Regions from separate parts of the Nonomuraea sp. NPDC050404 genome, predicted to be linked through region 1. Evidence: riboswitches for the same ligand, from Rfam matches in the RefSeq annotation. Region 1 holds a riboswitch; each other region holds the start of a gene.
The links. A riboswitch is a leader RNA that binds a small molecule or an ion and turns the genes downstream of it on or off. The one in region 1 is predicted to bind cyclic di-AMP.

Region 1 (7,494 bases):
CTCGCCGTCGGCGAAGGTGACCAGATCCCGGTCGCGGACGAAGTCGCGGGCCCGCAGGGTCTCGGCCTCGTACTCGGCCCGCATGTCGGCCAGGGTCGCCGGGTGGTCGTCCATGAGGAACTCCATGGCCGCCCGCCAGTCCTGGGTGCCGTTGACGCCGACGGCCACCTCGCGCATGCGCGCGTCCAGCTCCGCCCAGGCGGCCTCGCCCTTCTGGTGCAGCTCCGCCGCGCCGTAGCCGAGCAACTCGCGCTCGCGCAGCAGCGTGGAGTAGAGCTTCTCCCCCATCCGCCAGGTGCCGCCGCACTCGAAGCCTTCGAGGTAGGCCACGAGCTCGTCGAACGCCTGCGCGGCCGGCTCGGCGGCGGCGGCCAGCTTGGCGCTCAGGCCCTCGTCCCGGACCATGGACGGGATCGTGCGGGTCAGGAAGTTGCGGCCGGTACGCGCCTGGCCGAGACCCCGCTTGACCAGCAGCGGGGCGGCCAGGTCCGGGTCCAGGTTGGCGCGGCAGGCCGCCAGCACGCCGGGCACCTCGGCCAGGCGGGACAGGGCCGAGGCCACCAGTTCCGGCTCGGGCTTGAGGCGGCGCTGGAAGGGCGCGTACAGGGAGTTGAAGATCGCCCCGAGGTAGACGGCGGGGTCGCGCCGCCACTCGGGCCAGGAGGACATCGCGATCGAGCCCCGGAGTTGCGACAGGACGAGGTCCCTGTCGATCGCGTCGTCCAGAGTGGGCGCCTCGGCGGCCGACAGCCGTTCGAGCCAGAGGATCTGCTCACGCTCGCGGGTCTGCCAGGCGGAGGCGGTGAAATCGCCGAGGGTGTGATCGTAACCGTCGGCCCCCAGGGAGGCGGCGACGACGGGACGGTCAGAAAAGTACCACTTGAGAAACTCGTCCACCGATGCACCATATCCTGAGCAAATGCCCCTGCAGATCACTGGCGCGCTAGGCGACCCTGACCTGATCCGCCTCCCCTGGGAGGTCCCCCTGCAAGACTGGCCGCAGCACCATCTGGTCGATCTGCCGCGCGGCATCTCGCGGCACGTGGTGCGTTTCGCCCGGCTGTCGGGCAAGGTGTACGCGATCAAGGAGATCAGCGAGCGCTACGCCAAGCGGGAGTACCAGCTCCTGTGGGACCTGGCCAGGCTCGACGCCCCCTCCGTGGAACCCGTCGCCTACGTCACCGGCCGCGAGAACGACCTCGACGCCGCCCTGATCACCCGCCACCTGCAGTTCTCGCTCCCCTACCGCGCGGTCATGTCCGGCACCCTGCGCCCCGACACGCTCACCCGGCTGCTGGACGCGCTGGCCGTGCTGCTCGTCCGGCTGCACCTCAACGGCTTCTACTGGGGCGACTGCTCGTTGTCCAACACCCTGTTCAGGCGGGACGCGGGAGCGTTCGCGGCCTACCTGGTGGACGCCGAGACCGGCGACATGCACCCGATGATCAGCGAGGGGCAGCGGCTGACCGACATCGAGACCGCGCACGTCAACATCTTCGGCGAGATGCTCGACCTGGAGGCCGGCGGGCTGCTGCACCCGTCGATCGACCCCATGGAGACCGCCGAGGACATCGTCTCCCGCTACCACCGCCTGTGGAACGAGATCAACGAGAGCGAGATCATCGAGGAGGTGGACTGGCACCGCGTGGAGCAGCGCATCAGGCGGCTGAACCTGCTGGGCTTCGACGTGGCCGAGATGATGGTGCGGCGCAAGGTCGGCACGGGCCGGCTGATCGTGCGGCCCAAGGTCGTGGACGCCGGTCACCACCAGCGCCGGCTGCTGCGGCTGACCGGGCTCGACGTCGAGGAGAACCAGGCGCGCCGGCTGCTCAACGACCTCGACGGGTTCCGGGTGGCCAAGGGGCTGCGGCACGAGGACGAGGCCATAGTGGCGCACCGGTGGCTGGCGGAGGTGTTCCAGCCGACCGTCGAGGCCATCCCCGCCGGGATGCGCGGCAAGCTGGAGCCCGCGCAGCTCTTCCACGAGATCCTGGACCACCGCTGGTTCCTGTCGGAGCAGGACGGCTCCGATGTGGGGCTGGGCACGGCGGTGAAGTCGTACGTGGACAAGGTGCTGGTGCACAAGCCGGACGAATTGGCGCTGCTGCCCGACGAACCGCCCGCTGAATAGGCTTTTTGTCGCGAGAAGTTCTCATAAATCGTACAGATTTGCGCAACGGGGTTGGTTTTATTCTCCGTAGCCGTATAAAAGCCCAACACCGGCGACCGGCCGCCATCTGAACGTGCCCGCCTCCCCCTACGCTGTCACGCGTTCCACCACGGCGAGGAGGGGTCACGTGCTCGGAATCGACACCTGCCTGGCAGAGGTCATGTCCATACCAGGGGCATTGGACGCCATGCTGGTGGACCACACCAGCGGCATGGCGGTGGCCTTCAGCAGCGCATCGGGCGCGGAGGCCGACAGGTCGGCCGCCGCGCTCACCGAGGCCCTGCGCGCCACCACCGACGGCCTGGCCCGCACGTGTCCCGGTGAGGTCGTGCGCATCGACGACATGCTGGTCACCACCGACAAGGGCCACCATCTGCTGCGCATGCTGGAAACCGTCTTCGAGGGGCCGCTGGTCATCTACGTACGCCTTGACCTGGAACGATCCAATCTCGCCCTGGCCAGGCACCGCCTGCGCACCATCACCGGCCTGCTGACGACGACGTGAGGCCATGAGCAAGCTGGACACCCTCCTGGCCGGGCTCGCCCGCGAGCGGTCCACGGGCGCGCTCCAGGTCGGCAGGAGCGGCACGATCTTCCTCGCGGACGGGCGCGTGACGTACATGGAGTGCGCCATGGCTCCCAGCGTCGAGCGCCTGCTCGCCGCCAGGGGGCTGATGACCGAGACGGCGCTGCGCCGGCTGCAGGCCGACGGCGACTGTGCGCGGCTGCTCGCGGAAGGGCCGCTCACCCACGGCGAGCTGCAGTACGCGGTGCTCGGGGGCGTCCTGGACGCGGCCTTCTTCCTGCTGCCCAACAGCGGGTCGCGGCCCAAGTTCCGGCCGGGCGAGCGGCACTGGCTGGGCGGGCAGTGGTTCTTCGACGTGCCGGGGCTGGTGCGGGAGTGCGCGCGGCGGCGGGCGCAACTCGCCCAGATCTGGCCCTCCGCCGACGTGGACTCCCTTCCGGTACGGCCGCTGCCCCGGCTGCCGGGCCACGGGGTGACGCTGAGCCGGATCCAGTGGGAGGTCATCGTCAGGGCCGACCACAAGGTGACGCCGCTGGAGCTGGCCAAGCAGATCGGGCGGCCCGCGTACCCGATCCTGCTGGCGGTCAGGAAACTGGCCGCCTCCGGGCTGCTGGCCCCGCCCGATCCCCCGGATCTGCCCAGGCGGCGCGCCTCCGCCGAGCGGCCGCCGCACGATCCCGGGGCGGCGGCCCAGCCGCTGGGCCCGCCCGTGAGCGGGGATCCGACCGATCTGGCGCTGCTGATGCGGCTGAAGAAGGCGCTGGAGGAGTTGTCGTGAGGTTCCCCTCACTCAGGAGGAGGCCACCGGTGGAGCTACGACAAGAGGTCCTGGAGGAGATGACGCTCCTGCGGGAGCGCACGCCGGACGTACGGGGCAGCGTCGCCTGCACCGTGGACGGCCTGCCCGTCGCCTGCGACCTGGAGGACAGGACGGGCGACCAGGCGGCGGCGCTGTCCGCGGCGCTGCTCGCGATGAGCAGGCGCATGCTGATCGTCACAGGACAGGGCAATTTCGAGGAGACGCTCATCTCCGGCACCGCCGGCTTCGTGGCCTTCTACGCCGCCGGCCCCACCATCGTCCTCACGGTCCTGGCCGGACCCGGCGCGAACGTCGGGCTGCTGCGGCTGGAGGGCAGGAAGACGGCTGCCGGAGTGGCCGCCGTCGCAGCACGAAAGCACTGAAACCACCGCAAGGGAGGAAGAAGCATGGCCGGCATGGACGTCTCGCTCAAGGAGATGATGTCGATCGACGGGTCCGTGGGGGCGGCGATCGTCGATCACGGCAGCGGCATGGCGCTGGGCTCGCTCGGCGGCTCCAAGGACCTGGACCTGCAGGTCGCCGCGGCGGGAAACACGGAGGTGGTCAAGGCCAAACTCCGCACGATGGACTCGCTGGGCCTCAAGGACAGCATCGAGGACATCCTGATCACGTTGAGCGGGCAGTACCACATCATTCGCCCGATCACGGGACGCGGGGGGAAGGGGCTGTTCCTCTACCTGGCGCTCGATCGCGGGCGGGCCAATCTGGCGATGGCGCGGCACCAGCTCCGCGGCATCGAGGAGAAGCTGGAGGTCTGACCTTCCGTCGCGGTGGCCCGCCCTTGACGGGGCGGGCCATCCCGACGTTGCGGTTTACGCCGTAGTCAGTTTGGTGATCTCGGCGGCGAAGTCGGGCCAGAGCGCGCGGGGCAGGTCGTGTCCCATCCCCGGGTAGGTCACCAGCCGCGCCCCCGGCACGGCCGCCGCCGTCGCCTGGCCGCCCACGAGCGGGACCAGCGGGTCCGCCTCGCCGTGCAGTACCAGCGTGGGGATCCGGACCTGCGCCAGCGCCTCCCTGCGGTCTCCCGAGGCCATGATGGCGGCCATCTGCCTGGCCGTGCCCGCCGGGTCGAAGCACCGGTCGTAGGCCCGCCCGGCCCGCTCGGCGAGCTTGCCGGGGTCCAGGTCGTAGGCGGGCGAGCCGATGACCGACCAGTTGCGTACCGACTGCTCGACCACCGCTTCGCGGCCCTCGGGCGGGCGGCGCATCAGCACGGCGGCGGCGGCCTCCGTGGGCGGCGCCACGGAGGGGCCGGGCGTGGACATGATCGAGGTCAGCGTCAGCACCCGTTCCGGGCGGCGGATGGCCAGCGTCTGGGCGATCATGCCGCCCATCGAGGCGCCCACCACGTGGGCGGCGGGCCAGCCGAGCGCGTCCATGAGGCCCGCCGTGTCGTCCGCCAGGTCGTCCAGCAGGTACGGCGCGGGCGTGCCCGACTTGGGCAGGCCCAGGTCGTGGAGGTGCGTGGACAGGCCCGCGTCGCGGTTGTCGAACCGTACGACGTGGTGGCCCTGCTCCGCGAGAAGCTCGCAGAGCTCTTCGTCCCATTGGATGAGCTGGGCGCCGAGTCCCATGATGAGGAGCAGGGGGCGTCCCGAGGGGGAGCCGAAGCTCTCGTACGCGATGTCGATGCCGTTCGCGGCTGCGCGGGTGGTCACGACGACCAGAATGACATTCTGGTCGATAGTACGTAAAGCGCTTCTCTGAGCCGGTCCGCGCGCCCGGGGTTCAGCGCTTGAAGAGGGTGCGCAGGCGCTCGCCGCCGAGCACCACGCCGCCGCCCGCGACGGCCAGGGCGCCGGCCATCAGCGCGCCGCCCACGACGCCGGACGCCTCGGACTTGTCCTGGCCGTCCTGGGTCTTCTTCTGCGCGGCCGGGGCGCCGACGATGCCGCCGCCCTGCGGGGCGGGCTCCTCCTCCGCCTCGGGCGGGGTGGCCGGGTTGTCGTCGCGCTCGGCCCAGGCGCGGGTCGAGAAGGGGACCGGGTAGTTCTTCTTGCCGGGGCCGTCGCCCCACTTGGTGATGACGTACTCGACGTCGATGTGGCCCAGGCCGCCCGCGTCGTCCACGCCCAGCGTGCTGGAGTTGAACGTGCCGCCGGTCAGCTCGGCGAACGTCTTGGCGTCGAGATCGAGCATGATGCCGCGGTTGGAGGGCGTTCCCGGCCCGCGGTCGCCCACGAAGAACGGCGCCTTCTTGCCCTTGTAGACCACGTAACCCTCGGTCAGCAGCGGCCAGCTCGGGCTGGCGGCCATCCCCTTCTGCATCGGCTTGCCACTGGCGGGCAGGCCCGTGTCACCGGCGCGGCCGGAGGAGTCGTCCCAGAAGTAGGAGGCCGTGGTCGAGCCCTTGAGCATGACCTTCTGGTCGGTGTCAGTGTCGGCGTGGGCCGCCGTGCCGGCGATGGTCAGGGCGCCGACGGTGGTGGCGGTGAGCATGGCGAGGGAACGCAAACCAAAACGGGCAGACATGAAGCAGCAAAAACCCTTCACGAGGGGACAGGGAGGTTGCACTCGGGGGAAAAGGGCGCAGCGGGCGGGGCACCCGGCGTTACGCGGAGCGCAAGATACGAGCCTTAGGGAAGGGGGCCGCTCAGCAGGCGGCCGTCACTACGCGGCCTGGGGGTACGACGCGCTGGTGCATAGGGGGAAACAGTCCTCTCCATCACGCCTACCGGGTTAGCTGACGGGTTCGGGCGTGGAGATGCCCTACCGGCGCGCGGCCGGATTCACCCCAACATGACGTGGGTCCCCGGTTCCCGATCGCTCGGGATTCGGCGCCAGCCGGTCGTCCGTCTTGGGTAAGGACTGGGTCACCGGCTGGTAATGGCGATTACTGTAGCCACGGAAACGGACATACGCAAACGATTCATCATGAATCGGGCGAAGATCTACCTACGTAGGTAAAGAGAAAGGGGGTACGGCATGCCGTACCCCCGTCAAATCCCAGCCTCAGCCGCCGCTCTTGCGCCTGAATGATCTTTTACTCGCAGCCGGACCGTGCGCCCCGTGGATCTTCGATGGGTCGACGCCCCTGCCACCCGCGCCTGATCCGGCGGCCTGGCTACGCTTGCGCTCCAGTGCCTCGCGGAACTTGCGCTTCATCTCGTCCTCGGGAGTTTCATCGACTTCCGGCTCCGGTGTTTCCGCCATGAGGACCTCCATGGTGTTGGGGACAGTCACAGCTTCGCACGGCACTGCTTATGACGCGAAACCGGCCTCAAGACTGCATTGAGGTACGCGGAACGCTTCCGGCCGCTTGTCCGGCGCCACGGGTGCAGGCCAGCAGCCGGAAAACGGGATCCGGACTGCCGGAACGCCCCTGCCCATGCCCCACGAACGTGCCCTCCCCACTCACCCCGCAGCCCCGGGCGCGCGGGCGCGGGTAAAGGGGAACCGCTCTGTTCGTGGTGTTGTGTTGGAGCGGCTCAGGAAATAGCTCCCTTGATGAGACTCCTCGGGCGTGACCTGGCAATGGATCTTGGGGCCGCGAGCACGCGGATCTACGTCAAGCGCAGGGGCATCGTGCTGGACGAACCCTCGGCCGTGATGTGCGACGGCCGTACAGGGAAGATCATCGGGTTCGGGTCGGAGGCCGCCGCCCTCGGCGGGGGCACGCGTACGTGCTGGCCGGTCCGCGGCGGGCTGCCGGCCGACGCCGAGCTGGCCCGGCGCATGATCCGGCACTTCCTGCGCAAGGTGCACTGGCATCCGTACTCCAGGCCGCGACTGGTCCTGGCGCTGCCCGGCGAATCCACCCCGATCGACCGCGCGGCGCTGCACGACGTGGCGTACGAGGCGGAGGCCAGGACCGTGCGGCTGGTCCCGCACGCGCTGGCGGCCGCGCTCGGGGCGGGGCTGACGCTCACGGACTTCGCCGGGAACATGGTGATCGACATCGGCCGCGACGCCGCACGGATCGCCGTGTTGTCCGGGGAGTCGGTGGTGGCGGCCGGCTCCGTGCCCTACGGCGGCCGG
Region 2 (7,494 bases), 280 kb from region 1:
GCGTACGGCGTCCTGGACGATCTCGGCCAGCTCGTCGGGGAGCATGCCGCCGTTGGTGTCGCACAGGGCGATGACGTCCGCGCCGGCCTCGGCGGCGGTCCTGAGAACCTCCAGCGCGTAGGCTGAGTTGGACTTGTAACCGTCGAAGAAGTGCTCGGCGTCGAGGAAGACTCGCTGTCCCTCCGCACGGAGGTGGGAGACCGTGTCGCGGATCATCGCGAGGTTCTCCTGGAGAGTCGTGCGGAGGGCCAGCTCCACGTGCCGGTCGTGACTCTTGGCGACAAGGGTCACGACCGGCGCGCCGGATTCGCGCAACGCGGCCACCAATGGGTCGTCGGCTGCCTTCATACCTGCCCGGCGGGTCGCGCCGAACGCGGCGAGTTGCGCGTGCTTCAGGTCGAGCTCTGTTCGAGCGCGCCTGAAGAACTCTGTGTCCTTGGGGTTGGCGCCGGGCCAGCCCCCTTCGATGAAGCCGACTCCCAGACCGTCCAGGTGGCGAGCGACGGCGATCTTGTCGGCGACGGTGAGGTTCAGGCCCTCCTGTTGCGCGCCGTCACGCAGCGTCGTGTCGTATACGTGGAAGCGGTCGTCGGCCATGGATTTCTCATCTCTGGAGAAGCGTGTCGTCCTCGGGAAAACAAAAAGACCCCTCACGGACGTGAGAGGTCTGCGCGCTGGCGGTGTCCCTGCGTCAGCCAGCGCGCCTGCCGATAATGAGCAGACCGTAGAACATGGTGCCGCCCAGTCTGCCACATGGATTCACCATCTGGCACACCGGTCTCACCTTGTGGGACGCCGCGCGGCTCACACCCGGATTCCGTTGCCCTCCGTGATGACGCGCTCCAGCGCCGCCGGGTCGAGCGCCTCGTTGCCCAGCATCCGCCCGTCGAGCACCACCGTGGGCGTGCCCTCCAGCGGGATCTTCGCCGTCTCGGCCAGGTGTGACTTCGCGTACGACTGCGACGTCACGCACGAGTCCACCGACGCGCCCGCCTTCCGCGCGGCCTGTGCCAGCTCCTCGACCGTGAAGCCGGATGCCTCGCCGTGGGGGGCGGGCTGCATGGCGTACAGGGCGTCCCTGAAGGCCAGCCAGTTCTCCTCGGGCACGCAGCGGGCGGCCGAGGCGGCGCGGATGGAGTTGGAGCGCATGGGCTCCTGCTGGAAGATCGTCACGGTGTGGTAGACGACCTTGACCTTGCCCTCCCTGGCCAGCCGCTGGATGGTGGCGTCCACCTTGGAGTGCATCTCCTTGCAGATGGGGCAGTCGAAGTCCTCGTACACGTCGAGCACGGGAGCCTCGCTGCCCAGGTCGGCCAGGATCATCGAGCCGTCGTCCTGCCGGGCCAGCTTCACCCCCTCGGACGACGCGCCGGAGCCGGCGAACGACAACACCCCGAGCACGGCGATCGCCGCGCACGCCAGCGCGACCACCATCAACCGCTTCATCATCAGCCACTTTCATTGAACGCGCGGGCCCGCGGAGGTCCCCGCGGGCCGGTCGCATCAGACGATCTTGTGGACCCAGTTGTGCGTGTCGGGACGGGTGCCGTACTGGATGCCGACGAGTTCCTCGCGCACCCGCATCGTCACCGGGCCCGGCGTGCCGTCGGCCACGGTCCAGGAGCGGTCGGCGCCCTTGACCGTGCCCACCGGCGTCACGACGGCGGCCGTGCCGCACGCGAACACCTCCGTCAGCTCGCCCGACTCGCACGCGGACTGCCACTCGTCCACCGAGATGAGCCGCTCCTCCGTCTCCAGGCCCAGGTCGCCGGCCAGCTCCAGGATCGACTCCCTGGTGATGCCGGGCAGCAGCGTGCCGGTGAGCGCCGGGGTGACGAGCTTGTCGCCGAAGACGAAGAACAGGTTCATCCCGCCCATCTCCTCGACGTAGCGGTGCTCGTGCGCGTCCAGCCACACCACCTGGTCGCAGCCGTGCTCGACGGCCTGCCGCTGGGCGACGAAGGCCGCGGCGTAGTTGCCGCCGCACTTGGCGAAGCCGGTGCCGCCGGGGGCGGCGCGGGTGTACTCGGTGGACAACCAGACGGAGACGGGCTGGAGGCCACCGGTGAAGTACGAGGCCGCCGGCGAGGCGATGACCATGTACTTGTAGGTCTTGGACGGGTAGTTGACGCCCAGCCCCGCCTGCGTGGCGATCATGAAGGGGCGCAGGTAGAGGCTGTGCCCCTCGGTGGTGGGCACCCACTCCCTGTCGGTCTCGACGAGGAGTTCGAGCGAGTCCACGAAGGTCGCCTCGGGCAGCTCCGGCATCGCCATGCGCGAGGCCGAGCGGTTGAAGCGGGCGGCGTTGGAGTACGGGCGGAAGGTCACGATCGAGCCGTTGGCCTGCCGGTAAGCCTTCAGGCCCTCGAACAGCTCCTGCGCGTAGTGGAAGACCGAGGTGGCGGGGTCGAGCGAGAGCGGCCCGTACGGCATGAGCCTGGCGTCGTGCCAGCCGACGCCGTCGGTGTAGTCGACCGAGATCATGTGGTCGGTGAAGGTCTGCCCGAAACCGGGATTCGCCAGTACCTGCTCCCGCTCGGCCGCGGTGCGAGCGTGGTCGGATAGCTGCACGTCGAAGCTGAGCTTCTGAGCGATGGTCATGACGTCGGTCCTTATCTCTGCGATCTACCGAAATCTACCGGAATCTACCGGTTGCCTGCGCACCTGCGGCGGCCTGCAGCCGTGCCCGGACAGGGCAGTCCGTACTTCCTATTGTCTCGCTATATGGGATGGCAAGGGGCCGATGGGGTGGTTCGCCGCATCCCGGAACGCTGGAAACGCGAAAACGCGCCCGGCAGTCCTCCTAGGACCGCCAGGCGCGTTTCCGGGGCTAGGCGGTCCTAGCCGGATACTCGCCCGGTGATGTCGTCACCGATCTCGTGCGTGGTGCGGTTGGCCCAGCCGGTCAGGCGCTCCACGATGTCGTCGGCGACCGCCTGCTCGACCTTGGCCGCCTCGGTGCGCAGGCCGAGGTGGTCCAGGAGCATGGCGACGGACAGGATGGTCGCGGTGGGGTCGGCCTTGCCCTGGCCGGCGATGTCGGGCGCGCTGCCGTGCACCGGCTCGAACATGCTCGGCGCGGTGCGCTCGGGGTTGATGTTGCCGCTGGCCGCCAGGCCGATGCCGCCCGCGATGGCCGCGCCGAGGTCGGTGATGATGTCGCCGAACAGGTTGTCGGTGACGACCACGTCGAAGCGCTCGGGCTGGCTGACGAAGAACATCGAGGCCGCGTCGATGTGGCAGTAGTCGGTGGTGACCTCGGGGTATTCGGCGGCCACCCGGTTGACCGTGCGCTGCCACAGGTCGCCGGCGTAGGCCAGGACGTTGGTCTTGTGGACGAGGGTCAGCTTCTTGCGCGGCCGGGACTTGGCCTTCTCGAAGGCGTAGCGCACCACGCGCTCGACCCCGTGGGCGGTGTTGAGCGACTCCTGCGTGGCGATCTCGTGCGGCGTGCCGCGCCGCATGACGCCGCCCGTGCCGGCGTAGAGACCCTCGGTGCCCTCGCGGACGACGATCATGTCGATGTTCTCGGGCAGCGTGTCGGCCAGCGGCGTCTCCACGCCGGGCAGCAGCTTGACCGGGCGCAGGTTGACGTAGTGGTCGAACTCGAAGCGCAGGCGCAGCAGCAGGTCGCGCTCAAGGATGCCCGGCGGCACGCTGGGGTCGCCCACGGCGCCGAGCAGGATGGCGTCGTAGCCGCGCAACTCTTCGAGCACCGCGTCCGGCAGCGTCTCGCCGGTGCGGTGGTAGCGTGCGGCGCCCAGGTCGTAGTGCGTGGGCTCGATCTTCGTGCCCACTGCCTCAAGGACCTTGAGCCCTTCTGCGACGACCTCGGCGCCGATGCCATCCCCAGGGATGACGGCCAGGCGGATGTTACGCGACTCCATGACGGCAACCTTACCGGCTCGTCTCGCCTAACGAACACTCATCTCATTTCCCGGACATCCCGCTTTGGGCGGTTTGCGACCTTTTGACCGTTTCGTTAGTGTCCGTCGGGCCTAATCCGCGCAGCCGTTGCGCGGAGCCGGGGACCCACCTTTCCCCCCAGGGGCGAATCGGCGACACGTCGCCGTAGGGCTGTCTTCCAGGCCCGAGCCCGTCAGCTAACCCGGCCGGCCGTATGGAAGGACAGTGTTCTGTCTCGCATCGTCATGGCTCGTGCGGCCATCGCCCTGGCAACGGGCGCCGCCGGGCTCATCCTGGCCAGTCCCGCGGCACACGCCACCGCCGCCAAGGACCAGGACCCCACCACCCTGACCGGCGCCGACATCAAGCGCGTACGTGAGGAGAGCGCGCCGACGCCCTCATGGAAGGTCGCCCTCGCCTTCGCCATGGACAAACGCGGCACGCCGTATGTCTGGGGCGGCACCAGCAAGCGGGGCTACGACTGCTCGGGGCTCATGCTGCGGGCGTACGAGGCGGCGGGCATCGAACTGCCGCGCACCGCCCGCCAGCAGTACGGGGCCTTCGACAGGAAGATCGCCTGGAAGGACCTCAAGCCCGGCGACCTGGTCTTCTTCAGCGGCCTCGGCCACGTGGGGATGATCTCCAAGCCCGGTTACATGGTCCACGCGCCGAGCTCCGGCGACGTGGTGAAGGAGGAGAAGTTGTCCGACTGGCGCCGGCAGTCCTTCGTGGGCGCGGTCCGGCCCGATCCCCAGGGCGTCCGCCGCTGGACGTCCTACCTCAAGGAACGTGAGGCTCCGGCCCCGTCCATGCCCACCGCCGTCCTGTAGCGGAACCTGAGTGCGGCCCCGGTGCGCCCGGGGCCGCACGCGGGCGTAGCGTGTCGGATATGTCACCAGAGAAGGTGCATCTAACCGAGGAGAAAGCGACTCTCCTCGCCACCCTGTACGGCAGGGCACTCGACGCGCGATCCCCCCACCCGATACTCGGCGACCAGCTGGCCGCGCAGGCACTGGACCGGATCGACCACGACTTCCGCAAGACCGGGATCAATCCCGGCACGGCCAGGGCCGTGGCGCTCAGGGCGCGCTTCATCGACCGGTGGGCCGCGGAGTTCCTGGACGCCCACCCCGAGGCGACCGTCCTGCATCTGGGCTGCGGGCTCGACACCCGCGTGCACCGCATGGACCCGCCGCCCACCGTCCACTGGTACGACGTGGACTATCCGGAGGTCATCGAGTTGCGCCGGCGGCTGTTCCCCGAGCGGCCCGGCTACGACCTGATCGGCACCTCGGTCACCGACCTGGGCTGGCTGGAGCAGGTCCCCGGCGACGCTCCCGTGCTGGTCGTCGCCGAGGGCCTGTTCTACTACCTCGACGAGGTCGAGGGACCGGCGCTGGTGCGGGCGATCGTGGACCGCTTCCCGGGCGGCGAGTTCGCCTTCGACGCCCTGAACCCGCTCGGGCTGCGGCTCCAGCGGCTCAACAAGCCCGTGCAGAAGGCCGGGGCCACGATGCACTGGAGCATCGACGGCCCCGCCGCGCTGCCGGCCGTACATCCGGGGCTGCACTGCCTGGCGGCAGTGAGCGCGTTCGACATCGACGGGTTCGACCGCCTGTCGGCCTCGCACCGGATGGTGGCCGCGATCGTCAAGCTGCTGCCCGCGATGCGGCGGACGGCGGTGCTCTACCGGCTCAGGTTCTGAACGGCGGAGTCTGAGGGCAGGTTCTGAATGGCGGGGTCCGAGGGGGCGCTCTACCGGCTCAGGTTCTGCGGGGCGCCGCCGTTGTCGCGGCGGTCCAGCGCGGTCTGCACGGCCTCGGCGGCCTCGTCCTCGTGCTCTTCGGCGCGGTTCCAGGCATACATCTCGTACATGTGACTCATCTCATTTCGCGGACGCGTCGGATGAAAACAGCCGGACTCCGGTCGCGAATCCGACCGGGCCTGATCTCGTTGGTCCGGGTCGCGGACCGGACGAAGGGACTTACTGGCCGACACGCACGCCGCTCTCCGCGACGGGTTGCCGACCTGCCCTAACAGGCCCCGCCGCGGCAGGTAATAAGTACGAAGACCTGGCGCATTACCGGTAACAGTACCTGAGCATTCTCATTGGATGTCCTACTATCTCGCATGCTGAGACGCGAAAGGGCCGCCACCCGGAGCGGGTGGCGGCCCTTTCTGATGAGACCTCAGTCCTCCAGGTCCACCGAGCGGCCGCTGTCGGCGCCGATCTCGGCGCCGATCTGCTCGACGATCTCGGCGGGGATGGCGGAGTCGACGGTCAGCGCGATGAGCGCCTTGCCGCCCTTGGTGTCACGCGCCACCTGCATCGAGGCGATGTTGATGTTGTGCTCGCCCAGCAGCCTGCCCACCACGCCGACGATGCCGGGGCGGTCGGCGTAGGTGTAGAAGCACAGGTGGGCCGTCGGCTCGATCTCCATCTCGTAGCCGTTGACCTCGACGATCTTGGTGATCTGGCGCGGGCCGGACAACGTGCCCGAGACCGAGACGGTACGGCCGTCGGCCAGCACGCCGCGCACGGTCACCACGTTGCGCCAGTCGGGGCTCTCGGCGCTGGTGACCAGCTCCACGATGATGCCGCGGTCCTTGGCCAGCAGCGGCGCGTTGACGTAGGTGACCTGCTCCTCGACCACGTCGGCGAAGACGCCCTTGAGCGCGGCCAGCTCGATCACCCGCACGTCCTGGCCGGCGATCTCGCCGCGCACCTCGACGTCGAGCTTGGTGGCCACCTCGCCGGCCAGCGCGGTGAAGACGCGACCGAGCTTCTCGGCCAGCGGCAGGCCGGGCTTGACGTCCTCGGCCACCACGCCGCCCTGGACGTTGACGGCGTCCGGCACGAACTCGCCCGCCAGCGCCAGCTTCACGCTGCGCGCGACCTGCGTGCCGGCCTTCTCCTGGGCCTCGTGCGTGGAGGCGCCCAGGTGCGGGGTGACGACGACCTCGTCCAGCTCGAACAGCGGGCTGTCGGTGCACGGCTCCTTGGAGAAGACGTCCAGGCCGGCTCCCGCGACCCGGCCCTCCTTGATCGCCGAGTAGAGCGCGCTCTCGTCCACGATGCCGCCGCGCGCCACGTTGATGATGCGCACGTTCGGCTTGACCTGGTGCAGCTCCTTGTCACCGATCATGCCGACGGTCTCCTTGGACTTCGGCGGGTGAACGGTGATGAAGTCGGAGATCTTGATCAGCTCTTCGAGGCTGACCAGCCTGACGCCGAGCTGCGCGGCGCGGGCCGGCGGCAGGTAGGGGTCGTAGGCGACGATCTCGACGCCGAAGGGCAGCAGGCGCTGCGCGACGAGCTGACCGATCTTGCCGAAGCCGACGACGCCGACGATCTTCTCGTCGAGCTCGACGCCGGTGTACTTGGAGCGCTTCCACTCCCCGTTCTTCAGCGCGGCGTGGGCCTGGGCCGTGTTGCGCGCGCTGGCCAGGATGAGGGTGACGGTCTGCTCGGCGGCGCTGGTGATGTTGGAGGTCGGGGCGTTGACGACCATGACGCCGGCCTTGGTGGCCGCCTCGACGTCGACGTTGTCCAGACCGACGCCGGCGCGGGCGACCACCCGCAGCTTG
Region 3 (7,494 bases), on a different contig from region 1:
GTCCTTCGCTCGCGCCGCAGTCGCAAGAAGCCATGGCAGGCAACCTAGGCCGCCCGCCGACGTCCTGTCGAAGACTTTTCCGCCGCCCATGGAACCGCCCCTAAAGTGGGAAATGATGCGTGCGCGACCGATCTCCCGAGAGGCCCTTGTCGAGGAGCTGGCCGAGGTGATCTCCGGCCGGCCGCCGGGTGCGTGGGTGCGGGTGGCCGTGGACGGGGCGCCTGCCGCGCGGCCCTGGGAGCTGGCCGACGCGCTGGTCGCGCCGCTGCGCCTGCGCGGCCGGCCCGTGCTGCGGGTGTCGGCGGGTGACTTCCTGCGGCCGGCCTCGTTGCGGCTGGAGTTCGGCAGGACCGACCCCGACGTCTTCTACGACGACTGGCTCGACGCCAAGGCGCTGCGCAGGGAGGTGCTGGAGCCGCTGGATCCCGGCGGGTCGGGGCGGGTGCTGCCGGCGCTGTGGGACAGCGGGACCGATCGGGCGTACCGGGTGCCGTACGAGGTGTTGCCGCCGGGCGGGGTGGTCCTGGTGGACGGGACGCTGCTGCTGGGGCGGGGGCTGGTTTTCGAGGTGGGCGTGCACCTGTGGTTGTCGCCTGGCGCGCTCGAACGGGGGACGCCGGACGGCGAGCGGTGGCGGCTGCCCGCCTACGCGCGCTACGAGCGGGAGGCGCGGCCCCAGGAGGCGGCCGACGTCGTGGTGCGGGCCGACCATCCGCGACGACCCGCCGTGCTGGTCCGCTGAGTTCTGGCGAGGGGGGCAGGCTCGGCGCAGACTGAAGCGATGATCCCAGCCGACTGGTACAACATCGTTCCCGACCTGCCCGTCCCGCCTCCTCCCCCGCTGCATCCGGGGACGCGGCAGCCCATCGGCCCCGACGACCTGGCCCCGCTCTTCCCGATGGAGCTGATCGGGCAGGAGGTCAGCGGCGACCGGTTCGTCCCGATCCCGCAGGAGGTGCTGGAGGTCTACCGCCTCTGGCGGCCGACGCCGCTGATCCGGGCGCGGCGGCTGGAGAAGGCGCTGGGCACGCCCGCCAGGATCTACTACAAGTACGAGGGCGGCTCCCCCGCCGGGTCGCACAAGCCGAACACGGCGGTCCCTCAGGCGTACTACAACGCGCGCGAGGGCGTGCGGCTGCTGACCACCGAGACCGGCGCGGGGCAGTGGGGCTCGGCCCTGGCGTTCGCCTGTGCCCAGTTCGGCCTGGAGTGCCGGGTCTGGATGGTACGCGCCTCCTACGACCAGAAGCCGTACCGCCGCTCTCTCATGCGGGTGTACGGCGCCACCGTGCACGCCAGCCCCTCCCCCGTGACGGGCGCGGGCAGCAAGGTGCTGGCCGACGACCCCGGCTCCCCCGGCAGCCTGGGCATCGCGATCAGCGAGGCCGTGGAGGTGGCCGGCGCGACGCACGACGCCCGCTACGCGCTCGGCTCCGTGCTCAACCATGTCCTCATGCACCAGACGGTGATCGGCGAGGAGGCGCTCGCCCAGCTCCCCGAGCCGCCGGACCTGGTCATCGGCTGTACGGGCGGCGGCTCCAACTTCGCCGGGCTCGCCTTCCCGTTCCTGCGCGAGAAGCTGGCGGGGCGCGCGGAAACGGTGTTCAGGGCGGTCGAGCCGGCGGCCTGCCCGTCGTTCACGCGCGGCGCCTATGCCTACGACTTCGGCGACACGGCCGGATTCACGCCGCTGCTGAAGATGCACACGCTGGGGCACTCGTTCGTGCCCGACCCGATCCACGCGGGCGGCCTGCGCTATCACGGCATGTCACCGCTGCTGTCCCACATGTACGAACTGGGCCTGTTCGAGGCCGTCACCCGCTCGCAGACCGAGTGTTTCGAGGCCGGTGTCCGCTTCGCCAGGACCGAGGGCATCGTGCCCGCGCCCGAGCCCACGCACGCGCTGGCCGAGACGATCGCCGAGGCGCTGCGCTGCAAGGAGAGCGGCGAGGAGAAGGTCATCCTGACCGCGCTGTGCGGCCATGGCCACTTCGACCTGGGCGCCTATGACCGTTATCTGGCCGGCGACCTGGAGGACTACACGCTGCCGCAGGAGCGCATCGACCAGGCCCTCGACGAACTACCCCGGTGAACCGGTGAAAGGTGGCCGCCCCCGCGGCCACCCGACCGTCATCGCGCCGTGGGACGCTTGCCGTGGTTCGCCTTCTTCTTCTTGCGGGCCCTGCCCTTGCGCGCGCGCCTGGCCATCAGCTCGCCTCCGGTGATCGGTCAGCGGGTCATCTCGGTACGTCCTTCGCCCCACAACGTCTCCCGCCCACACCGACCAGCGCAAGCGATCCCGCCGAACTAACATTCCCCAACAATTTCGTGTCATAATTTGGTGGAATCTGTTGGAAGGAGCGGGCGTGCTCGCACAGCAGCGCCAGCAGGCGATTCTCGAACGCGTGCGCAGCAACGGCGGCGTCCGGGTGGCCGACCTCGTACGCGAGCTCGGCGTCTCCGACATGACCATCCGCCGCGACCTTGAGGTGCTGGCCGAGCGCGGGCTGCTGGAGAAGGTGCACGGAGGCGCGACGGCGCTCGGCCCGGGCTCCACCGAGGAGCCGGGCTTCACCGCCAAGTCCGCCCGCCAGCAGCAGGAGAAGGACGCCATCGCGCGGCGCGCGGCCACCCTCGTACGCCCGGGCACGGCCGTGGCGCTGTCGGCGGGGACCACCACGTGGGCGCTGGCCCACCACCTGATCGGCGTGCCCGAGCTGACCGTGATCACCAACTCGATCCCGGTCGCCGAGATCTTCCACCGCAACCCGCGCGCCGACCGCACCGTCGTGCTGACCGGGGGCGTACGCACGCCGTCCGACGCCCTGGTCGGGCCGGTGGCCGTGGCCGCGATCCGCCGCCTGCACGTGGACACGCTCTTCCTCGGCGTGCACGGGATGAGCGTGCGGGCCGGGTTCACCACGCCCAACCTGCTGGAGTCCGAGACCGACAGGGAGCTGGTCGCGGCGGCACACCGGCTGGTGATCCCCGCCGACCACACGAAATGGAACACCGTCGGCATCAGCACCATCGCCGAGCTGAGCGAGGCCGACGTGGTCATCAGCGACGCGGGGCTGCCGCAGGACGCACGCACGGAGCTGGCCGAACGGGCCGGAGAACTGATCATCGTGGAGGGCACCCCTTGAAGCGCACCATCACCCACCTGGCCGACGGCCGGGAGCTGATCTACTTCGACCTGCGTGACGACGCGGACAGGAGCGCGATCGACCGGCGTACGCTCGGCCCCCGGCCGGTGGCCTCGGAGCTGCGCTACGACCCGCTGACCGAGGAGTGGATCGCGATGGCCGGGCACCGGCAGACGCGTACGTTCCTGCCGACGGGCGGCACGGCCGAGTGCCCGCTGTGCCCGTCGTCGGACGAACGCTCGACGGAGATCCCGGCCTACGACTACGACGTGGCGGTGTTCGAGAACCGCTTCCCCTCCTTCTCCGGAAATTTCGGGAGCTACGGCGAGCCGGGCGGGCTCAGTGAGGTGCGTCCGGGCGCGGGGCGGTGTGAGGTGGTGTGCTTCACCTCCGATCACTCCTCCTCCTTCTCCAGGCTCTCCGACGCTCAGGTGAGGCTCGTCATGGAGGCGTGGGCCGACCGTACGGCCGAGTTGTCCGCGATCGAGGGCGTGGAGCAGGTGTTCTGCTTCGAGAACCGGGGCGAGGAGATCGGCATCACGATCGCCCACCCGCACGGCCAGATCTACGCCTACCCGTACGTGACGCCCAGGACCAAGCTGCAACTCGGCGCGGCGGGGCGCTACACCAAGGGCAACCTGTTCGCCGACGTGCTGGCCGCAGAGCGGGAGGCGGGGACGCGGGTGGTGGCCGCCAACGAGTTGTGGACGGCCTTCGTGCCGGCCGCCGCGCGCTGGCCGTTCGAGGTGCACGTGTATCCGCACCGGCAGGTGCCCGACCTGGCCGCGCTCACGGAGGCTGAGCGGGCTGCGTTCGCGCCGCTCTACACCTCGGTGCTGCGGGCATTCGACGGGTTGTTCGGGCTCGTCATGCCCTACATCTCGGCCTGGCACCAGGCGCCGGTGCGTGAGGGCAGGGAGCTGGCCTATCTGCACCTGGAGCTGTTCAGCATCAGGCGGGCGCCGAACAAGCTCAAGTTCCTGGCCGGATCGGAGTCGGCGATGGGCGCCTTCGTCAACGACGTGCTGCCGGAGGAGGCCGCACGCATGCTTCGATCACAGATAGATCACTAATAGATTTCTTGTTAAGGTCGCATGACTCGTGATCTACCACTAATATCCCCATATGCACCGGCAGTAACCGCCGTTGCATGCCTAATCCCGGGCGCGTTGCCCGGGAGCCGGGGACCCAAACCGCACCTGGGGTGAATCCGCTTCGGCGGCAGGCGACTCCCATGCCCAACCCGTCAGCTAACCCGGCCGGCAGAGGGAGAGGAACACCTACGTGGCGGCTTCGCCCCGTGCGACCCTTGCCATCGGACTCATCGCCGCCTGCGCCATCGCCGTCCTCCCGGCGACCCCCGCGCAGGCCGCGCCCAAACCATCGGAAGAGCAGCTCCGCGCCCAGCTCAAACAGCTCAACAGCAAGGTCGACAAGCAGATCGAGAAGTACAACCTCAAGCGGGTCGATCTGGCCAAGGCGCAGGAGGCCGCCAAGACGGCCAAGGCCAGGCTGGCCGCCGCCGAGCAGACGCTGGTCACGGCCGAGCAGCGGGTCGCCGAGATCGCCCGCCTGCGCTACCAGAACGGCAACCCCGGGCTGCCCGGCATCATGATCCCCACCGACGCCGACACCGCGGCCATGCTCGAACAGCTCACGGCGGAGCAGCAGGCGATCGTGCAGGTCGTGGCGCGCGCGCGGGACGAGAAGAAGAAGGCCAGCGAGGAGGCCGCCAAGCTGGCGGCCAAGATCAAGGCGGACACGTCCGAGGTCTCCGAGCAGCGCGACGAGGCGGAGGACGTCATCAAGGACATCAGGAAGAAGCTTGAAGACCTGGTGCCTTACGGTACGGGCCGCAACTCCGACGGATCCTGGGCGCCCGAGCTGCCGTCAGGCTCGGACAACATCACCTCGCGTACGCGGCTGATGAAGGCGCAGGTGGAGAAGAACTTCCAGCTGCCGTCCAGCGTGGGCTGCTTCCGCGCGGGCGCCAGCGGCGAGCATCCGCTCGGCCGGGCCTGCGACTTCATGATGAGCACCGGCGGCTCGATGCCCGGCGCGGAGAACATGGCGCTCGGCGACCGGATCGCCGACTGGGCCATCAAGAACAAGGACAAGCTGGGCGTCAAGTACGTGATCTGGAAGCAGCGCATCAACCAGGGATCCGGCTGGCGCGGGATGACCGACCGCGGCAGCATCACCGAGAACCACTTCGATCACGTACACATCTCGATGAACTAGCGCGGCCGCGCACCGCTCGGGCAGGACACGGCAGCAGCCGGTCCGGCGCCTCCACGGACGTCCTCAGCCGGTCAGCCTGAGCGGGTTGACCAGGTCTGCGTAGATGAGCAGGCCCGCCATGACCATCATCACGATCGCGATGGCGTAGGTCAGGGGCAGCACCTTGGCGATGTCCACGTACGAGGGCTCGGGCCGGCGCATGACCTTGGCGTAGGCCCGCTTGATGCCCTCCCACAGGCCCCCGGCGACGTGCCCGCCGTCCAGCGGCAGCAGCGGGATGAGGTTGAACATGCCGATCGCCAGGTTGAAGCCGGCCAGCAACTGGATGAAGATCGCGGCCTTGTTCTCGGTGGACAGGTCGGAGGCCATGATCTCGCCGCCCATCCGGCCCGCGCCGACCACGCCCACCGGGCCCTCGGGGTCGCGCTCCTCGCCGGAGAAGGCCGCGTGCCAGACGCCGACCATCTTCTCGGGCAGGTTGAGCAGCGAGCCCGCCACCCTGACGGTCAGCTCGCCCATGTAGCCGACGACCTGGCCCAGGTTCTGCTGCTGCATGACCTCGGTGGGCAGCACGCCCAGGAAGCCGACGTTCTTGTCGATCTGCTCGGGGTTGTCGGGGTTGGGCCGGTCCTGGGCGATGAGCGTGACGTTGAGCGTCATCGGCTTGTCGTCGCGCAGGATGCCGAGTCGCACCGGGCCCGCGCCGTGCGAGCGGATCAGGGTGGTGGCGTCGTCCCAGTCGCCGATCTTCTTGCCGTCGAAGGTGACCAGGTGGTCGCCGGGCTTCAGGCCCGCCTGGGCGGCGGGCGTGGGCTTGTCGGCGGCGGTGCACTGCGTGCGCTGCTCGGTGATCGGGATCACGCACGTGTTGGTCGCGGGCGAGACGATCGGGGCATAGGTGGGCAGGCCGATGCCGACCAGCAGGATGCTGAAGAAGATGAAGGCGAGCACGAAGTTCATGGCCGGGCCGCCGGACATGATGATGACCTTCTGCCACCACTTCTTGCGGTAGAAGACCCGGTCCTCGTCGCCCGGCCGCACCTCTTCGAGCGCGGCGTCCCTGGCGGACTCGATCAGGCCCTGGAACGGGCCCGTCGCGGTGCTCCTGGCCTTGGTGGGGTCGTCGCCGGGCCGCGGCGGCAGCATGCCGATCATGCGGATGTAGCCGCCGAACGGGATCCACTTGATGCCGTACTCGGTCTCGCCCCTGCGCCGCGACCAGGCGGTCGAACCGAAGCCCACCATGTACTGGGTCACCCTGACGCCGAAGATCTTGGCGGGCACCAGGTGGCCGAGCTCGTGCAGGGCGATGGAGAACAGCAACCCGAGGATGAAAAGGATGATCCCCACGACGTAGAGCCAGTTCATCTAGGCGCGCTCCCGGATACGGCAAGGACAGGCGAAAGGTCCGACAGCCCCAGAGTAGTCCAAGTCGCCGCACCGCAAGGCTTACCGCATTTCCTGAGCATTGACAGTACGCAGTCAGCCGATCACTCTAAGAGACGACGGAGGGGGACGTCTTGATTCGCATTCTCATTGCCGAGCACCTGCCGCTGGTGCGCCGTGGCCTGCTGGCCACCCTTGGAGCCGAGCCCGACCTGCGGGTGGTCGCCGAGGCCGGACGCGCGGAGGAGGTGGTGCGCACGGCTCTGGCGGCCGAGGCCGACGTGGCCGTCGTCGATCTCGACCTGCCGGGTCCGCCGGTGGCCGGGCCGCTGGCCCGGCAGGCGCCCCGGTGCGGGGTGCTGATCCTGTCGGCCGCGCCGAATCCGGCGCAGGTGCGCGAGGCGCTGGCCGGTCCGGCGCTGGGGTTTATGAGCCTGTGCGTGCCGCCCGAGCAGCTGGCCGACGGGGTGCGCCAGGTCGCGGCGGGCCGGCGGGCCATCGAGGCGGAGCTGGCCCTGGCCGCGTTGCAGTGCGCGTCCAATCCGCTGACCAGGCGGGAGCTGGATGTGCTGCGGATCGCGGCGGGCGGGGCCCGTTCGACGGAGATCGCCGACGAGTTGTTCCTGTCGGTCGGCACCGTGCGCAACCACCTGTCGCGCATCATGTGCAAGACGGGCGCGCGCAACAGGCTGGACGCCGTACGGATCGCCAGCGACAGCGG
Region 4 (7,494 bases), on a different contig from region 1:
GATCGTGGACGACGACGCGATGGTGCGGGCCGGGCTGTCGATGATCCTCGGCGGCGCGGCCGACATCGAGATCGTCGCCGAGGCCGGCGACGGGGCCGAGGTGCCGCCGCTGGTGAGCGAGCACCGGCCCGACGTGGTGCTGATGGACATCCGCATGCCGGGGATCGACGGGCTCACCGCCACCGAGACGCTGCGCCGCACGTCCGAGCCGCCCGAGGTGGTGGTGCTGACCACCTTCCACGCCGACGCGCAGGTGATGCGGGCGCTGCGGGCGGGCGCGGCCGGGTTCCTGCTGAAGGACATCGCGCCCGGTGACCTGGTGCAGGCCATCAGGAAGGTGGCCGCGGGGGAGCCGATCCTGTCGCCGGCGGTGACGCGGCAACTCATCACGCACGTGTCCGACCCGGAGCCCGAGGAGGGCGGCGAACGGGCCAGGAAGCTGCTCGGCCGGCTCAGCGAGCGGGAGCGGGAGGTGGCCACCGCCATCGGGCAGGGCAAGTCGAACGCCGAGATCGGGCGGGAGCTGTTCATGAGCGTGCCCACGGTCAAGGCGCACGTCTCCCGCATCCTGACCAAGCTGAGCCTCAACAACCGGGTCCAGGTGGCGCTGCTGGTCTACGACGCGGGCTCGTAGCCGGCGAGCAGTTCCTCGATGGTGGCCCGGTGCAGCACCAGGTCGTCGGGGTCGTCGGGCATGGGCTGCTCGCCGAAGTGGATCCTGCGCTGCCAGACCCTGGCCATGATGATGCCGTGCCGCAGGGCGGCGTACAACTCGTAGAAGTCCAGGTCGCGCGGCTCGTAGCCGGTCAGCTCGCGGTAGGTGGCGCAGACGTCCTCGCGGCGCATGAAACCGGGCAGGCCGGGCAGGCCCGCGCCGGTCGTGATGTCCTGGAAGAAGCGGTGCAGGAAGATCATCCAGGACAGGTCCAGCTCGCGCGGCCCGACGGCCGCCATCTCCCAGTCGAGCACCGCGACCGGCGTGAAGTCGCGGAACATCATGTTGCCGATCCTGGCGTCGCCCCAGGAGAGCACGTCGGGGCCGGGCTCGTCCGGCCAGTGCTCCTCCAGCCAGGCGAACGCGCGCTCCAGCAGCGGGATGGGGCGCCGGCCGTGCGCCCACGCGTAGTAGGCGCGCTGGGCCGCCACGTGCGCGCGCAGCCCGGCCTCGCCGAGCGGGGCCAGCTCCTCGGCCGTGAAGGCGGTCTGGTGCAGCGCCGCGAGGATCCCCACACTCGCGTCCTGCAGCCGCCGCTGTTCGGCGGGGGAGGCGTCGTGCAGCCAGCCCCCGAACGTGTACGGCATCACGTCCGGCGGCACCTGCCCGTCGGCGCGTTCCATGACGAAGAACGGCGTGCCGAGCGGAGCGGGATCCGGCTCGAACCAGAGGGTGCGCGGCGCTGGGATCCCAGCTTTTTCCCTGGCCAGGCGCATAATCTCGAACTGCGCCCGCAGATCGTATGCAGGGAAGACAGGAACGGCTTCCACCGCAGGTGCGAGCCTGGCTACGCAGCGCGTACTGTCTCCGTTCCAGGTGGCGGTGAAGAACAGGGTCTCGCTCGACAGCCCGTTTTCCGACGGTCTGGACATCTCGGACACCGTGGCGTCCGCACCGAGGCGGCCACGGAGCCAGACGGTGGCTCTTTTCCGTAATTCGTCCAGGTCACGGGTGGAAGTACGCAGCTGTTCCGTCACAGTGGGCCTCCCGGGTGGACATATGCCCCTCGACAGTCGTATACCCCCTAGCAAGCGCTTGTCCATATACGGGTGGCCGTTACGGTCAGGTACGCAACAGCCGTACCCTTGTCTGAAAGGGCATGTCACGAAGGGACAAGTGGGATGAGTTCAGCGGGTGAAGGCCTGTCTCGCCCGCTTCCCGAGCAGGTGCGGCTCAACGTGGTGGACCTGGCCTCCCAGGTCCTCGGGTCGATGCCCGCTGTCGCCATACCGGCACCCCTGCGCGGCATCGCCAAGTTCGACCCGCGCAAACGGGCCAGGCTGGGCGGCGCGCCCATCGCGGCGCAACTGGAGAACGACAAGAAGTTCCGCGAGCTGGTGGCGGAGTCCGTGGCCGCGGGCTGGCCCGAGCTGGTCGCCTCGCTGGCGGAGGGCAACGTGCCCCCGGCGGCCGACCCGGTGATGGTGGCCGCGGCGGCCTACCTCACCCGGCCGCCCGGCTGGGCGGAGATGATCGAGGTCGCCCGCATCGATCTGGAGCAGTCGGCGGTGGCGGCCGAGGGCTCCGAGCGCGAGGAGGTCGTGGCCCGGCTGCGCGAGCAGCTCGCCGCGCAGAAGAGCTCCGCCAAGGAGGAGTCCGACCGGCTGCGCGAGCAGATCAAGATCGCCCGCGGGGAGAACTCCGAGCTGCGCCGCAAGCTGCACGACGCCCGGGAACGGGCCAAGGCCGCGACGCGCAAGGCCGAGGAGTCGGAACGGGGCGCGGAGGAGGCCAGGTCGGCCGCGGTGGCCGCGGGCAGCGCGGGCGAGTCCGAGCTGCGGCGGCTGCGCGAGCGGCTGGCCGATGTGGAGAAGCAGCTCGAAGCCTCGCGCCGGGCCGCCCGCGAGGGCAGGAGCATCGAGGACGCCCGCATCCGGGTGCTGCTCGACGCGCTGCAGGACGCCTCGGCCGGGCTGCGCCGCGAGCTGGCCCTGCCCACCACGATCAGCCGGCCCGCCGACTCGGTCGCGGCGAGCACCGGCGAGCGCCCCGGCGTGCGCGGGATGCCCGCGCGGGCCCTGGCCGACGACGACCCGCAGCTGCTCGACCAGCTCCTGGCGCTGCCACAGGTGCATCTGATCATCGACGGCTACAACGTCACCAAGACCGGCTACGGCACCCTCACCCTCGCCGACCAGCGCAACCGCCTCATGACTGCGCTCGGCGGCCTGGTGGCGCAGACCAGGGTCGAGGTGACCGTGGTCTTCGACGGCGCGGAGCTGAACGCGCCCGTGCAGGTGGTTGCGCCGCGTGGGGTGCGGGTGTTGTTCAGCGCGCCGGGGGAGATCGCCGACGACCTCATCCGCCAGCTCGTGCACGCCGAGCCGCCCGGCCGGGCCATGGCCGTGGTGTCCTCCGACCGCGAGGTGGCCGAGTCGGTCAGGCGAATGGGTGCCAGACCCGTTCCGTCTGGCATGCTGCTGCGCCGGCTGGGCCGCGCATAAATTATGAAAAAGTGGGTTTAGGGCGCTACCTCACCCTGCACTTCTGTACTATTTCGCCCCAGGTACATCCCCCTTGGAGGCGACACAGTGAGGTTTGGTCGGGTGCCGGTGGCCGCAGGTCTGACGATCGGACTGGTGCTGACCCCGGTAGGAGCGGCCCTGGCTGATCCCCGGCCCACCTTGGCGCAGGCAAAGGCCAAGCTCAAGAAGCTCAACGACAAGGCCGACAAGGTCGTCGACCGCTACAACACGGCGACCGAGAACTACAAGAAGTCCAAGGGCACCTACACCAAGCTGAACGACACCTACAAGCGCAAGCTGGCCACGGTCGCCGAACTGCGCGAGCAGGTGGTCGGGATGGCCGTCGACAGCTACAAGCTCGGCGGCGACGTCACCTCCTTCCCCGGCCTCATGGGCTCCGACAACCCCGGCGCCATGCTGACGGGGTGGGCGGTGGCCGGGCAGCTGTCACGGGAGCGGGCCGAGAAGCTGGCGGCCTTCAACGAGGCCAACCGCGGGCTGAAGGCCGATCGCGACAAGGCGCAGAAGGCCCTGCAGGGGGCCGACAAGGAACGCGACTCCGTGGAGAAGGAGCGCTCGGAGATCCGCAAGCTCATCGCCCAGCAGGAGAAGCTGCTCAGGAGGCTGGGCGCCTACAACCCCGGCAACCCCAACAGCACGGGCGTCAAGTACACGGGTCCCGCCTCGGGGAACGCCGCCGCCGCGCTGCGGTTCGCGTATGCGCAGATGGGCAAGCCTTACGTCTTCGGCGGCACAGGGCCGGGCGGGTACGACTGCTCGGGGCTCACGCAGGCGGCCTGGCGGGCGGCGGGCCTGTCGTTGCCGCGTACGACGTGGCAGCAGTGGGCCTGGGGGGCCAGCCGCAAGGTGGACATGGACTCACTGCAGGCCGGGGACCTGATCTTCAGCGAAGGGCTCGGGCACGTCGGCATTTATGCGGGTAACGGGGAAGTCGTCCACGCGCCGCAGACCGGTGACGTCGTGAAGGTCACCAAGCTCTCCAACTACGGCCGGAACGTGGTCGGCGCGATCCGCCCGTAACCCCTTCTCTCTCACTCCCGGCACTCATTCCCGGCCGGTTTCGGTCGTGGTCGTGCGTGGGATTTGGTCCTGCTGGGCTGATCTCACGCTCCTCTCTTCGAGAGTTTCAGCGGTGCCGGATGTTTCGTGATGGTTGGGTGCGGAACGGTGCGTAGCCGAGGCCGTCAGATCGCGTTCGTCTACGATCCGGCATCGTAGATATGGGGCCTGGCTCGATGTGATCCGTCGTTGGTGCAGGTATTGCCGGGAACGGCGTGTGGCGTAGATATGCCGAAATATCGCACTCAATGCGACGGGTGATGCGTGGTCGGCCGGGAGCGCTCCCAGTGGGGATGCTCACGTTTATCCAGTGACAAATGTGACTTAAGGGACGGATGGGACCTGACAAGCGGCTGCTCCGGCAAGTGTGAGCAGGGTCACATTTCGGTAACAGAACCTGGTGTTCCAGCAGGGGTTTCGATACCGACTCATCCCCCTGACTGATCTTTACAGCCTGACGCACCCTTTGCCGATCCTTGACCTTTCGGCGTAGCTTCTGGCGTCGTCGCGGTGAACAAGCCATGTCGCCGCGAACCGGCATCGGTCCCTCCCGATGTGAGACAGATAAAAATCCGCCGGTCGCACCCGACGATCCCCACGGCAAGACCTTCGATCGGGACGGCGACCTGCCGAATCCGTGCAGCCAGGAGGCACGGAACCGGGGACCCAGCGATCCCACGTTTCCCCAGGGATCAGGGGTGAATCGGCGCGCCAATCGCGCCGTAGGGCGACTTCCAGGCCCGAATCCGTCAGCTAACCCGGTAGGCGTTCGTGGAAGACACAAGGAGAAATCCTGTCTAATCCCCTGCAGAACCCCCGCCTGTCCCGCCTTGCCCTGAGTGGCGTTGCACTCACGATGTCCGTGACGGCCGGAGGTCTCATCCTCCATGCCCCAACGGCTCAGGCGGCGACCACGAGCGATTCGGCCGGTTCGACGACCGCGGCGCAAACCACCGTCAAGACGTCGAAGAAGGTCACGGCCGCCCATCGACGGGCAGCCAAGGTCGCTCGGCAGCAAGCGAAGGCCCTCAGGGCCGTCGCCGCGGCCAAGAACCAGATCGGTGACCCGTATCGGTACGGAGGCACGGGACCTGGTTCGTTTGACTGCTCCGGCCTCGTCCAGTTCGCCTGGAAGAAGGCCGGGGTCAAACTCCCGCGTGTGGCGAGCAGCCAGTTCGCCCGAGTCCGGAACAAGATCGCCTGGCGGAACCTCAAGCCTGGTGACCTGATGTTCTTCAGCGGGCTTGGTCACGTAGGTATGTACGTCGGCAAGGGCAAGATGATCCACTCGCCTCGGACAGGCGAACGGGTACGCATCGACAAGCTGGGCGGATGGCGTAAGTCGTCCTTCGTCGGAGCGGTTCGTCCCGGCATGTGAAGAAGCCCCGTCCGGATTCTCGGAGGATTTCCCGGATCCGGACGGGGCTCTCGCATGTCCCCACCAAACCCGCCAACTCCCCACGCCCGCTCGCCCCTCGCCCCGCCCTGGCAGCCCTTGGCCGTCCCGACTCCGGCGGTCTCGGCAGCCCGGCCCTGGGGGCCGGCGGGCGGATACTGAGCTCGTGGTGGCCGGGTAACTTGGGCTCGCGTGACGGCGGGTCACCGGTGAAGGGTTCAGCGGCCGTTTCCTGGAGGGCCATCAGCCGAAGTGCGGCGGGTGGGAAACCACGGCAACGCGTAATGGATGGATGAGGTGTCGGGTGAGGCGGCGAGCGGTGGTGGGGGCTCTGCTGCTGTTCGTCCCCGCCGGCGGCGGGGCGCTCTCCGGCTCGCCGATTCTTCCCCCGCAAGCGCGTGACCTGTGGCCAGGTCGCGCGGTCGTCAGCCGGGGCAGGCGCTCCACCGTCGTCGGGCATGACACCGCCCCGCCCGGCCTGCTCGATGAACTGGCTCGCCGGGCCGACGGCGCGGGGCGGAGGGTCTCGGGCGTGCTCGGCCGCCCGCTACGACCGCTCGTCGTCGTGCCGGAGTCCAAGCGCGAGGCCGCCAGGCTGGCGGGAGTGGCCGGGGTGGACGGGCTGGCGGCCGTGGCCGACGAAGGCCGGGTGATCGTCGTGCCCGAGTACTTCGCCGCGCTCAACCCCACCGGCCGGGACGTGGTCCTGACCCACGAGCTCACCCATGTCGCCGCCGGTACCGATCGCCTCCCGGTCTGGCTGTATGAGGGGTTCGCCGACTACGTGGGCTACCGCGACTCCGGGCTGCCCGTGAAGACGGCCGCCGCCGAACTGGCCGCCGAGGTGCGGGCCGGGCGGCTGCCGAGTGCTTTGCCCGGACCTGAGGCTTTCGCGGCGGATGGGCGTGACCCGGACCGGCTGGCGCGGGCGTACCAGGCCGCCTGGCTGGCGTGTCGCTTCCTGGCTGACCGGTTCAGTGAGGGGACCCTGGTGTGGCTCTACCGTGAGGCCCAGGCGGCCGGCGTCGATCGGGCGCTCGCCTCGCTGGGGCTCTCCGTCGCCACACTGACGGCGCGGTGGCGCGCGTACGTACGAGACCAGCTCGTATGAAGGGGAGGCACATGAGCGACACCGACGACCGCAGAGACACCGGCGACGCGGCGCGCAAAGCCGGCACACGAGACGACGAGCCAAGCGAGGACGGCCTACGGGAGGACGACAGCCCACGGGAAGACGGGCTACGCGAGGACGGGCTCCACGAGGACGGGCTAGCCGAGGGCGGCGCGGAGGGCGGTGCGATGGCCGCCGTGGGCGCGGGCCACGCGGGCGGCAGTACCACCGAGGGAGCGGGCCACGCGGGCGGGACCGCCGTCGGGGGAGCGGGCGCTGGCAGTGGTGCGACCGTTGAGGAGAGGGCGGGCTCCGGCGGTGTGATCGCCGGGGGAGCGGGCACCGGCGTCGGTGAGACCGCTGTGGGAGTCGGTGGACGGGTCGCAGCGGACGCCGTTCCGCCGCGCGGGCGCGGGCTCTTCAGGAAGGCGGCGGGGTCGGAGGGCGCCGCACCGGGTGAGTCGGCGGGGTCGGAGGGCGCCGGACCGGGTGAGTCGGCGGGGTCGGAGGGCGCCGGACCGGGTGAGTCGGCGGGGTCGGAGGGCGCCGGACCGGGTGAGTCGGCGGGTGGTGCGGGGCGGGGCGGGCAGGGGCATCGTGGGAGGATGTCCGTGACAGGGAACGATCCAGAGGCGCCCGCCGGCGGGTCGATGCGGCCCGCGGCCATCGCGCTGGTGCTGCTCGGCCTCGTGATCGTGGCCGTGGCCGCCTTCACCACGCCCTGGCG

Region 2: it holds a riboswitch for cyclic di-AMP, as region 1 does, so the genes downstream of both, AB0I81_RS19865 (C40 family peptidase) here and AB0I81_RS18465 (hypothetical protein) in region 1, are expected to answer to the same signal.
Region 3: it holds a riboswitch for cyclic di-AMP, as region 1 does, so the genes downstream of both, AB0I81_RS26890 (hypothetical protein) here and AB0I81_RS18465 (hypothetical protein) in region 1, are expected to answer to the same signal.
Region 4: it holds a riboswitch for cyclic di-AMP, as region 1 does, so the genes downstream of both, AB0I81_RS21755 (C40 family peptidase) here and AB0I81_RS18465 (hypothetical protein) in region 1, are expected to answer to the same signal.

What each region holds. Positions count from the first base shown of each region.
Region 1 is NZ_JBFAKB010000006.1:264,639-272,132, forward strand. It holds gene AB0I81_RS18430 (DUF885 domain-containing protein) at 1-897, opposite strand, end outside; gene AB0I81_RS18435 (DUF4032 domain-containing protein) at 920-2,131, shown strand; gene AB0I81_RS18440 (roadblock/LC7 domain-containing protein) at 2,298-2,675, shown strand; gene AB0I81_RS18445 (hypothetical protein) at 2,680-3,474, shown strand; gene AB0I81_RS18450 (roadblock/LC7 domain-containing protein) at 3,504-3,878, shown strand; gene AB0I81_RS18455 (hypothetical protein) at 3,903-4,274, shown strand; gene AB0I81_RS18460 (alpha/beta fold hydrolase) at 4,329-5,174, opposite strand; partial or broken gene AB0I81_RS18465 (hypothetical protein) at 5,509-5,874, opposite strand; cyclic di-AMP (ydaO/yuaA leader) riboswitch at 6,170-6,306, opposite strand; gene AB0I81_RS18470 (DUF5302 domain-containing protein) at 6,469-6,669, opposite strand; gene AB0I81_RS18475 (rod shape-determining protein) at 6,964-7,494, shown strand, end outside.
Region 2 is NZ_JBFAKB010000006.1:542,854-550,347, forward strand. It holds gene cimA (citramalate synthase) at 1-597, opposite strand, end outside; gene AB0I81_RS19850 (thioredoxin domain-containing protein) at 805-1,449, opposite strand; gene AB0I81_RS19855 (branched-chain amino acid aminotransferase) at 1,504-2,601, opposite strand; gene AB0I81_RS19860 (3-isopropylmalate dehydrogenase) at 2,841-3,887, opposite strand; cyclic di-AMP (ydaO/yuaA leader) riboswitch at 3,986-4,133, shown strand; gene AB0I81_RS19865 (C40 family peptidase) at 4,152-4,736, shown strand; gene AB0I81_RS19870 (class I SAM-dependent methyltransferase) at 4,796-5,611, shown strand; gene serA (phosphoglycerate dehydrogenase) at 6,096-7,494, opposite strand, start outside.
Region 3 is NZ_JBFAKB010000009.1:390,772-398,265, reverse strand. It holds gene AB0I81_RS26915 (DUF5946 family protein) at 1-34, opposite strand, end outside; gene AB0I81_RS26910 (uridine kinase) at 113-742, shown strand; gene AB0I81_RS26905 (TrpB-like pyridoxal phosphate-dependent enzyme) at 782-2,092, shown strand; gene AB0I81_RS26900 (DeoR/GlpR family DNA-binding transcription regulator) at 2,367-3,146, shown strand; gene galT (galactose-1-phosphate uridylyltransferase) at 3,143-4,219, shown strand; cyclic di-AMP (ydaO/yuaA leader) riboswitch at 4,288-4,425, shown strand; gene AB0I81_RS26890 (hypothetical protein) at 4,431-5,387, shown strand; gene AB0I81_RS26885 (site-2 protease family protein) at 5,451-6,755, opposite strand; gene AB0I81_RS26880 (response regulator transcription factor) at 6,908-7,494, shown strand, end outside.
Region 4 is NZ_JBFAKB010000007.1:338,807-346,300, forward strand. It holds gene AB0I81_RS21735 (response regulator transcription factor) at 1-634, shown strand, start outside; gene AB0I81_RS21740 (phosphotransferase family protein) at 616-1,587, opposite strand; gene AB0I81_RS21745 (NYN domain-containing protein) at 1,837-3,159, shown strand; gene AB0I81_RS21750 (C40 family peptidase) at 3,247-4,221, shown strand; cyclic di-AMP (ydaO/yuaA leader) riboswitch at 4,878-5,043, shown strand; gene AB0I81_RS21755 (C40 family peptidase) at 5,117-5,638, shown strand; gene AB0I81_RS21760 (hypothetical protein) at 5,961-6,767, shown strand; gene AB0I81_RS21765 (M48 family metalloprotease) at 6,779-7,494, shown strand, end outside.